DNA from 3 places in the Bacillus infantis NRRL B-14911 genome. Region 1 is predicted to be linked to each of the others. Evidence: riboswitches for the same ligand, from Rfam matches in the RefSeq annotation. Region 1 holds a riboswitch; each other region holds the start of a gene.

Region 1 (3,277 bases):
GCAGGGAAGGCCAGAAGACCTCCGCAATAATATTCCTGGAAACTGGTCCATGCAGGCACAGGTAAGCGAGAATTTCTTTCGCCTTGCGCTGATTCCATTTTCCTTCAATTATTGTATTTCCCGCTGTCACTTTAAACTCATCAAGCATGAAAACTTCAATCTTATCTCCATTTGGAGGAGGCGTCTCAAAAGCTGCCTCCAATTGGAGAAGCAGCTTTTGCGTATAAGAGCTTCCCGAATCGGGCTTCACTGCCGACATCACTGCCGGATCGGCCAGAAACTCCCGGCATTTGGATAGTGTCAGTTCAGGCTGATCCAGCTGTATTAAATGGGATGCTGAAGGAATGATGTATTTTCTGCTTTTTCTGATATAATCGCTGCTCAGCATGACAACGGAGGCCGGATAAAAGTGATCAAATTCCCCGGCTAAAAACAAGGCTGGTATCTCCATATGTTTAAAATGAATAATTGAAGAACCAGAGATTAACTCCCTTGCCAAAAAATAAGATGGCAAATCAAGCCTTGAGCAAGCATCTCTTATAAGAAAAGAATTGGGGCCGATCGATTTATAAAGAAGATGTGTGATCCAAAAATCTGCCAGCCCCTCTTTATCAATTAGCGGCAAGTTTTTCTCTGAAGGTGATTTTCTTATGCAATCGGCCAAATTGATGGCTGGCGTGGAAAAGACAATGAACGACAGGATGCTGCCAGGATGCTGGTCCTGCCACTGTGAGCCGAAATAAGCTCCCAAGCCCTGACCGATAAAATGAAAAGAGGAGCACCCTGCCTCGTCCAATACTGATTCGAAATCGTCATTCAGTATATCCCAGGATAAAGATCCATTTGCAGCACTGCTGTATCCGTGACCCCTAAAGTCAAATAGTATGATGTGATAATCTGCTAACTGAGGAAGAATAAGGTTCCATACAGTGCTGTCCAGACCAAGTCCATGTGTGAGGACAACAGTCTCTGCATCAGGATTGGCTGATTTAATCGACTTATAGCTTATTCCTCGTTTAGTCGTTTTCATGTTGCCCTCCGAAAATTCATTCTGGCAAAAGCCATTTACATTATTATCGGCAGGGAACTCCCTTTTATTAGGAAAAAATAAACATTTTTTTGATATAAAAAAGCTATAAATTTAGCAGCAGCAATTGATAAAAGAGGACAAAAGTAATATGATAATAGTATGAATATTGAAAAAGGCAAACTTATTGAAAAATAAGGACGCAAAGCCGCGAGTCTAAGGCGTAAGCTATGATAGTCGGGCTGCCAGGGTGATAACGCGGATAGCTTTGGATTTTATGCTTAGTCCTTTCAGAGCTAATCGGCCGAACCTTTTGGCATAGTGACTGAAAGGAAAGGGTGCATAATCATGTATTTTTTTGGTACGGAAGAATTTTTTGAGGAGCAGTTAAGTAAAGCTGTTGAAAGCGGGAAGAATCTATCAGCCAGCTTTTCTCAGTTGGAACGGGAGCTAAACTATAATTTTATTTGCACGGACAGCCTGCGGAGAGAATGCCTGGCTAACCTTGAGGCAGCAGGCAGGAAGCTCGAGCATCATCTTCCATCTTATAGCGGGAGACATGCTGCTATAGTGTAGCATTAAAAGAAAGCGAAGGGAAAATTCCTTCGCTTTCTTGCTGTTGTTGTCATTCATTTATACAACTGGGAAATCAAAAGAGAATAATAGAAGTTTTTGAGGATTAGCTTCAAGAATTCGACAAATCTATGTAGGTTTCTGTCGTAAAAAAAATGGTTAATTTTTCATTTTGCGGGGTACTTTATACCTGTACTACATTTCTGTGAAACGCAAACTTATTGAAAGATAAGGGCGCAAAGCCTCAGGTCTAAGGCCATGTATGGTTAAGACGGCTGGGCTGCCGCAATAGGGGAAACGGTTATGGGTATGAGTAATGAAGTAGAAAAAGAGTGGATCGAATTATTGCTGGAAGCAAGAAATGTTGGTTTGACCTTGGGAGAAGTAGAGAGCTTTTTTAGAAGAGAACATGATTTTTGGATCAGGCAGGAAAATATAACAGAAACTGATTGAAATTTTTACTTAAGAACAACAGGAACATACATAGAACCAAGAAACGTCTACCCTTCCGGTATGGCGTTTCTTTTTTTCGACAAGAATCTTCAAATATCGGGAGGTGCCTGTCACCACTTTAACCACTTTACTCTATCTTTACAATTTTCCAACAATCCCTTCATGTTCCATTTTTACAATTGGATTGAGAGAAATTTGGGGAGGTTTGTTGAGGGATGGGGAAAAAGAGATCGAAATTTGGTCATTTGCTGATGAGTTCAATGCTTACGGGCGGCATGCTGGCGCCTTTTTCGTCTGCGGTTCAGGCGGAGGAAGCGCTGAAGCTTGATTCGCTGCTGATTACGGAAATTGCTCCTGACATTAAGGGTGCAGAGGATTATGAGTATTTTGAGCTGCATAATCCAACAGCTCAGGAGATAAACCTTAAAGACTTTCAGTTTTACTATGTATATACAGACGGGAAAGGCGGAGATTTGCCTTTATCTTTTGAAGAGTATGTTCTGAAGCCGAATGAAACCGTCGTTCTCTGGTATAACAAAAGTTCCAAAACCAAAGAGGATTTCCGGGACCATTATGAAGCTGAGCTGCCGGATGAAGCAATTCTTGAGTTCACAGGAAGCGGATTCACAGGGATGGCCAACACTGGCAATAGGGGAATAAAAATTGTCGACGGCCAGAATGCCGAGGTTTCTTTTGCCAGCTATGTTAGGGATGAAACAGGAGAAGGGCTCTCTAAGCATTTTAAAAGCCAGCCGGAATCAGCAGAAATGCTCCCATTTCAGATTAAAGGAGCACCTTCACCGGGAATAATTAGTGCTGGTCAAATTTCCGTGCCAGAGGGAGAAAATAATACGGCTCCAGTCATCACCCATACTCCTGCCGATACGGTGGAAGGCAGCCAGGATCTTCAAATCGAAGCGGTTATAGAGGATGACCAGGAGCTGCTGACTGCTGTGGTTTATTATCAGAGCCATGCAAGCATGAAGTGGAAGTCTGTCCCTCTTGTTAAAAATGGTGACAATACATATGCAGCGGCAATACCGTCTGCCGACTATTTGGGCGGTACACTTTCCTATTATATCGAAGCAGCAGATGGAATGAATACAACTGCCTTTCCGGCAGATAAATCAATGCCTGTTCAAACAAAGATAGAAACTGTTCAAGAAACAGAACCCCAGTCAAAGCCAAGGCTGATGATCACGGAAATCACTCCTGATACTGCAG
Region 2 (3,277 bases), 1.4 Mb from region 1:
CGTTCATTTAATTTGTTAAACGATGGATCTCTGGATATTGCCTCAATAAAGTTAAAAACAGAGTACTCAGTGACTGACGCAAAGAACAACAATGCAGATGATTTTGGAAAGCATATACGTGTAAATTTCCTCTTCAACCAAGATAAATTAGATACACCTATCTATTCAACAACCCTTTCAGAGTTAAAAACAATGTCGCCAGACGTTATTGAAGGAAACATTTTCAGCGGATGGTTAGCTGAACGTGGAGGAAAATTAGCTGCTAAAACATCAGATAAACTCTGGGTACAATATGAGTTTGTAGATAATAAACAAGACCAAAATCAGTTCCAGGGAGACTCATTGCAGCTTAATTGGACATTCGAAGCCAAGCAAGGCAAAGGGGAAGCTAAGTAAATCTAGAGCAGAAAAAAGGCGGGATGGTACTCTATCCCGCCTTTTCCTAAATAACCAATCAGTGAGGTAATGCCATGACCAACCTGCATAAGTTGGCAAAACCGAAGGTAATATTCACCATTTTAACCTTGTTACTTTTAACGTTTTTTCCTACCTTAAAGGCATTTTCTGAAGAGAAAGAAATCGATATCAATACGAACCTGAACGGCTATTTTTTCCACGTTGGTGATTTAAAGCCAGGCGACTGGATGCCGCGCGACATCACTATCATCAACAATGGAAAGCAGGATTTCAGATACTCCTCAATTATCGGCAAAAAGAAATCTGTTAAGGGTCTTTTCGAAGAGTTAGAGCTTTTAGTCAAAAAAGGCAATGACACTTTATATGAAGGAAAGATGAAGGATTTCAAAGGCTTCACCCCAAGACCACTTAACAAAGGCCAATCTGAAACTCTATTTTTCCAGGTGACAATGCCTTACGAGCTCGGCAATGCCTTCCAGGATTCTTCTGCAGAGGTAGAGATACTGTTTGTAGCTGAAGCGCTTGATGGCGGAGGCGACCCGCCAGGAGATGGAGATCCACCAGGGGACGGAGATCCTCCAGGAGACGGAGATCCGCCTGATGATGGGGACCCGCCGGGAGAGGGTAATCCAGGAGAAGACCCAGGGGATAATCCCGGTGATGAAGATCCTCCAGGTGAAGACAATCCTGATGACGGGGACGATCCGGGTGAAGGGGACAGTGAGGACCCAGGAGATGACAGCAGCGGCCCAGGAAATAATCCCGATGAACCGGCAAGCGGAAACCCAGGCAGCGATCCAGGTGACGGTATAACGGTTACACCAGAAATCAGAGAAAATATACTCCCTGACACGGCAACCAACACATATAATTTCATGCTTCTCGGAGGCATTTTGCTGGGGGCAGGCGGCATATTATTGCTAGTAAGATACCGCAGGATCAGGAAAGACCATTAACAGGGCCTTGGAATGCTATTCAAGGCCTTTTATCTAAGGAGGAACCCCCCTATGTACCGAAAAAACTGCCCTAAATGCCACCGCCCATCCTACAGCAGCAGTGAAATGGGCGAATGGCTCTGTCCGGTGTGCGGCAATGATCTGACGCTGTTTCCCTTTTTTGATGCGTTTACATTTGAGCAGCTGCCGGTGAAGGTGGTGCCTTTTAAGAGGAAGATGGAGAGCTATAAGGGAAGGGCCGTTAAATAGATAGAGGAAATAAGGCCTACCTAAAAGCTGTCGACGGAATGAGCAAAAATCTTACACTATACCCTCAGATTTACCGGGCCAGAAGTCTTATGGGTTTCCGGAAGATTTCTAAATCTATCCAATTATCCTTCATTTTGTCGAATAATATCTTAAAATAATTTGAAGAATTTGACAAAATACAACACGCAAATGCTGGGAAAACTTTTATAGTAGTCTTAAGAGGATATGAAAAAAGCAGGAGTGAGCAGAAAAAGGCAAACCTGTTGAAAGATAGGGACGCAAAGTCACAGGTCTACCGCGCCTATTGAGAGTAAAGTCGGATGAGGCGCCAGGACGGCTGGATTGCCTGGAATACGAAATGTATTTTAGGGGGAAGAGAAGGGTTATGAAAAATAATATGCAGGAAATGGACATGGAATGGGTCGCACTAATTACTGAGGCGAAGGAAATAGGCCTGAAAAAAGAAGATATACTTAACTTTCTTGCCGGCCAGCCGGCAGTGGATCTGGTAGCGGATAACGGCTGAAAACTAACAACAGAATATAGAAAGCTAAGTGTTTCTCTTCAGGAGAAATGCTTTTTTATTTTGCGGGGACAAAGGAGGTTACGGAGGCTGTCAAGCTTGGTGACTGGTTGTCCTTGTTTGTATAACAGCCTCGGAGCAGTTATTTTTTTTGGTTGATCCTCCATTTATTGAATTCGAGGAATTCACGGAACTGGTCTTTTGAGATGCCGGAATCCATTGCTTCTTTGACGATATTCATCCATTCAGAATCCAGCTCTTCTTTATTAGGCTGGTCCAGGATCAGTGTATCAACCGGAACATGAAGAACAGCAGAAATTTTTTCTAAAAATTGAATGGAAGGATTCGTCTGAAGGTTTCTTTCCAGGGAGCTTAGGTAGGATTTTGCTACGCCTGCCTGTTCAGCGAGCTCTGATAATGACATCTTTCTCTCCTGACGCAGTCTTTTTACACGTTCGCCAATCATTGATTCCACACACCTTTTATCCAGAAGTTATATGATCGAAGGGTTATTTATTAAGAACGATTTGTTCAATCACTATATTTCATTTTAACACAATTGTAATATCTTTTCCTAAGAGTCCAGACGAAAAAATCAAATTTTTCTTAATAGAAACTGAATCCGCTGAAGACTTGAACTTTACGTTAACGTAAATGTTATATTGGTGTCAGAATAGTGAAAGAATTCGGGTGATAGCATGGAATACACCATTTCGGAGCTGGCAAAGGCTTTCGATGTCAGCACAAGAACCATCAGATATTACGAAGAGCTTGGCTTATTATGCCCTAATAGAAATGAAAACGGCAGAAGAATTTTTGCCAAAAAGGATTATATCCGGCTGAAGCTGATTTTCCGGGGCAAGCGCTTCGGATTTAAGCTGGATGAAATCAAAGAGATGATTGTGCTGTTTGACCAGGACCGTTCAGGTCGGAAACAGCTGGAGCGGACGGTCGAGTATGGCAGGGAGAGAGTAAAGGAGGTGAACGCCCGCATCGAGGAGCTGCTTTTTTTAAAAGAGGAAATGGAAAAGATGCTGGATCAATTCGAAAAAAGGCTGAACGAAAAGGGGGATCATATATGAACGTATCTGAACTGCTGGCGAGGAAAGGAAGAAAATATCCAAACAGGGAG
Region 3 (3,277 bases), 1.6 Mb from region 1:
GGCCAGGTGAACTTAGGAAGAAAGGTATCTCCGCTAATTAAAATTTCCGGCTAAGAGAGCTTAAATGGTAAAGAAAGGGTAGGGATGATTTCACCCTCCCCTTTTTTGTGTACATTTCATGTAGGTAAAACTCATATAGGCGCTTCCTTTTTTAGGTTGTCTTTTTCTGGTGATTTACAATCCTTTTTTAACTGCATAGTTCCATTGCCTAATATAAGAGACGTTTAAAAGGGCTAGATTTTCATTTACCATTTTCACAAACCAGTTTAACTTTCCGTCCCACGGCTCTGCTAAATCAAGAGTCTGTAATTTCCAATCCAATTCTTCTAAAGTAAAATTGGCCTTTGCACTGTTTCTCTTCATGGAGGTAGTAACAAGGTTTTCCTTATGATTGCTACCTCCTTTTGTAACAGGCACTATATGGTCAATAGTGCATAATAAATCCCAATAAGCGGGGTGACACTCACTGTATCTCCAATTGGTATGAAAAGGAAAATCTTCGGGGTATAATATTGAAAGGATCCTCAATACCGGCGGAAAAATTAATTTTTCTCCACTATAGCGGTCTATGAAATGATCTCGCTGGAAGATGCTCAACATATCTGCTTTTGTATATGTTCTTTTTATATATTCGACCTTTTGGAATGGATAATAGGATTTAATCAGTTCTGAACCTGAATTAAGATGTCCTTTTTCAATTGAATCACAAATACAAGAAATGATATCGGCATTTTTCATTTGCACCCGCTCCATTGTTTGATGACTTTATATTAAAATACCCTAATGACTGAAATGGATTCTGGGAGTCTAGTCATTTATTCTTTAAAGAATAAAGGGGGACTTGTTAACTATTTCTCCGTTATAGATATGCCAATAATGATAATACTCTACAAAAAGTCTAGTCATGGAAGCCATATTAGATTATGATAAATGAAAGTAAATATATGGAAGGTGCAAAATGAAAAAATCCAGTACTCTAATCATTTCATCCTTATTAATCTTAAGTGTTTCTTTCTCTATGAACGCAGAAGCAAAAACAACGAGTGCCGCCAAAACCTATAAAAACTGCACAGAATTAAACAAAGATTATAAAGGCGGAGTAGCCCGTTCTTCTTCTGCAAAAAACAAGGGTGGAAAGACAAAATATAAACCATATGTATCCCAGGCTTTGTATGATGCAAATAAATCAAAGGACCGCGATGGAGACAGTATAGCTTGCGAAAAATAAAAGCCAAGGGGACAGGTCCCTTGGCTCTTTTTGATATTGGGCCACGGGGTCTGTCCCCATGGCTCCATGGTTTGAATTGGAAGTCTTGCCGCTTATCCTTTAAAATTAAATAGATAAATATACAGGCAAATTCATCGAAAGGTGAAGACGCAAAACTATAGGGGCTAAAGCCAAAAGGCTATGTCTGCCAGTTACCGATTCATCTTTATGGACGATAGGCTAATCGGTTTTGGTTGGTCTATTTTTTATGCTGAAGGATTGAGGAAAATGAAGAGGGACAGCAATGATGAACATACAATTTGCACAAGGTTTTGGATTAGGGGCACTGACTGTTTTATTGAGTGTGATTTATGTTTTCAGAAGATGGAAAAAGAAAGAAACGGACTCTTTTAAAAATCATGAAAGCTATATGCATGTGATCGAAAACACCAAGGATTTTCTTTATTATTGCCAAGTCTATCCGGAGCTGCAATTCAAATATCTTGGTCCTTCAGCTGAATGCTTTTTCGGCGAAGGATCCAATGCGGATGCCTATCAGGACGCTGGTGTTGCCTTCAGGGATATTCACCCGGAGGATATGGATATTCTCCAAAAAAAAGTCCATGGACAGGTGGATTTCAATCAAGCAATCGTTCAGCGCTGGAAAGATAAAGACGGCAACTATCGATGGTTTGAAGAGTATGCGACTCCCATATATGAAAATGGGGTGCTGGTTGCTCTTCAAGGAGTGGTGCGGAATATCGATGAGAGAAAAAAGCTGGAGGAGACATTGACATATCGAATCGCCCATGATGCGTTGACAGACATATATAACCGTGAATTCTTCGAGCAAATGATGGAGAAATATAATGAACGTGAGGATACAGCTGCAGCCATCATTTTGTGTGATTTGGACGGTCTGAAATGTTTAAATGACAACCACGGACACAAAACAGGGGATTTTCTAATTAAAGAAACAGCACATCTATTAGAACGCTTTTTTACAGAGGATGCTTATGTTTCCAGGATTGGAGGAGATGAATTTGCCGTCATTCTTTTAAAAAAGGAAAAAGAACAGGTGGAGTTACTGGCCGAAAAGCTAGCTGAAGAGATTAGCAGGTATAATGAAAGCAGCCAGGAAGTCAAAATCAACCTATCAATAGGCTTTGCGTTCAGTGAAAATTCCCGAGGCGTAATGGAACGCTTATTTGTTGAAGCGGATAACCATATGTATCAGCATAAAAGAACGAAAAAAGGTGCCTGAATCTATCCTAACAGATGGGAGAGAGATGCCTTTCTTCGCAAAAATGGAGGATAAAAATGCCTGCCAAAAAAAGAATCAGAGACTATGGAGTAAAAATAGGAACCCTTCAGACAGGTCCGCGCAATAGCATCACAGATGTGGAAGGCGTAACCGTGGGGCATACGACGCTGAGCGATGGTGCCAAACAAACCGGTGTCACAGCGATTGTGCCGCATCCGGGGAATCTTTTTAAAGAAAAGCTGATCGCCGCAACCCATGTGATCAACGGGTTTGGGAAGAGTATGGGAACAATTCAGATCAATGAGCTGGGTACGCTTGAATCCCCGATCATCCTGACCAACACGCTCGGCATCGGTACAGCGGCAGATGCTTTGATTCAGTATATGCTGGAGTCTAATCCCGAAATCGGCCGGACGACTGGAACGGTAAATCCGGTGGTGTGTGAATGCAATGATATGTTTTTGAATGATATCAGGGCTGGGTTTATAGAGCGGGAGCATGTTTTCCAGGCACTGCAGAATGCCTCGGCCGAGGTGGAAGAGGGAACGGCTGGAGCCGGGACCGGCATGCTTTGCTATTCGCTGAAGGGCGGGATCGGGACAGCTTCAAGGGTAATGGAGATGGACCATGGGACATATACATTGGGCGTTCTCGTGCTGACGAATTTCGGCGGTTTAAAGGATCTGCGGGTGAATGGGAAAGCGGTCGGGGTAGAGCTGAGTGAGGCTATCCAAGCTAAGGAGGAGCAGGATAAAGGTTCAGTTATCATCATTGTGGCTACAGATCTGCCTGTGTCAGAGAGGCAG

What was found. A riboswitch is a leader RNA that binds a small molecule or an ion and turns the genes downstream of it on or off. The one in region 1 is predicted to bind cyclic di-GMP.
Region 2: another riboswitch for cyclic di-GMP. It lies ahead of N288_RS24530 (anti-repressor SinI family protein); the one in region 1 lies ahead of N288_RS20685 (hypothetical protein).
Region 3: another riboswitch for cyclic di-GMP. It lies ahead of N288_RS04220 (sensor domain-containing diguanylate cyclase); the one in region 1 lies ahead of N288_RS20685 (hypothetical protein).

Annotation. Positions count from the first base shown of each region.
Region 1 is NC_022524.1:4,121,431-4,124,707, reverse strand. Features, by position in the region: gene N288_RS20690 (alpha/beta hydrolase) at 1-1,030, opposite strand, end outside; cyclic di-GMP riboswitch class I at 1,195-1,277, shown strand; gene N288_RS20685 (hypothetical protein) at 1,376-1,603, shown strand; cyclic di-GMP riboswitch class I at 1,802-1,888, shown strand; gene sinI (DNA-binding anti-repressor SinI) at 1,904-2,053, shown strand; gene N288_RS20680 (S-layer homology domain-containing protein) at 2,269-3,277, shown strand, end outside.
Region 2 is NC_022524.1:640,871-644,147, forward strand. Features, by position in the region: gene N288_RS03475 (CalY family protein) at 1-396, shown strand, start outside; gene N288_RS03480 (LPXTG cell wall anchor domain-containing protein) at 471-1,373, shown strand; gene N288_RS03485 (hypothetical protein) at 1,425-1,622, shown strand; cyclic di-GMP riboswitch class I at 1,866-1,972, shown strand; gene N288_RS24530 (anti-repressor SinI family protein) at 2,008-2,148, shown strand; gene N288_RS03490 (helix-turn-helix domain-containing protein) at 2,288-2,611, opposite strand; gene N288_RS03495 (MerR family transcriptional regulator) at 2,844-3,227, shown strand; partial or broken gene N288_RS03500 (class I adenylate-forming enzyme family protein) at 3,224-3,277, shown strand, end outside.
Region 3 is NC_022524.1:797,101-800,377, forward strand. Features, by position in the region: gene N288_RS04210 (HNH endonuclease signature motif containing protein) at 175-738, opposite strand; gene N288_RS04215 (excalibur calcium-binding domain-containing protein) at 1,019-1,228, shown strand; cyclic di-GMP riboswitch class I at 1,343-1,427, shown strand; gene N288_RS04220 (sensor domain-containing diguanylate cyclase) at 1,512-2,471, shown strand; gene N288_RS04225 (DmpA family aminopeptidase) at 2,528-3,277, shown strand, end outside.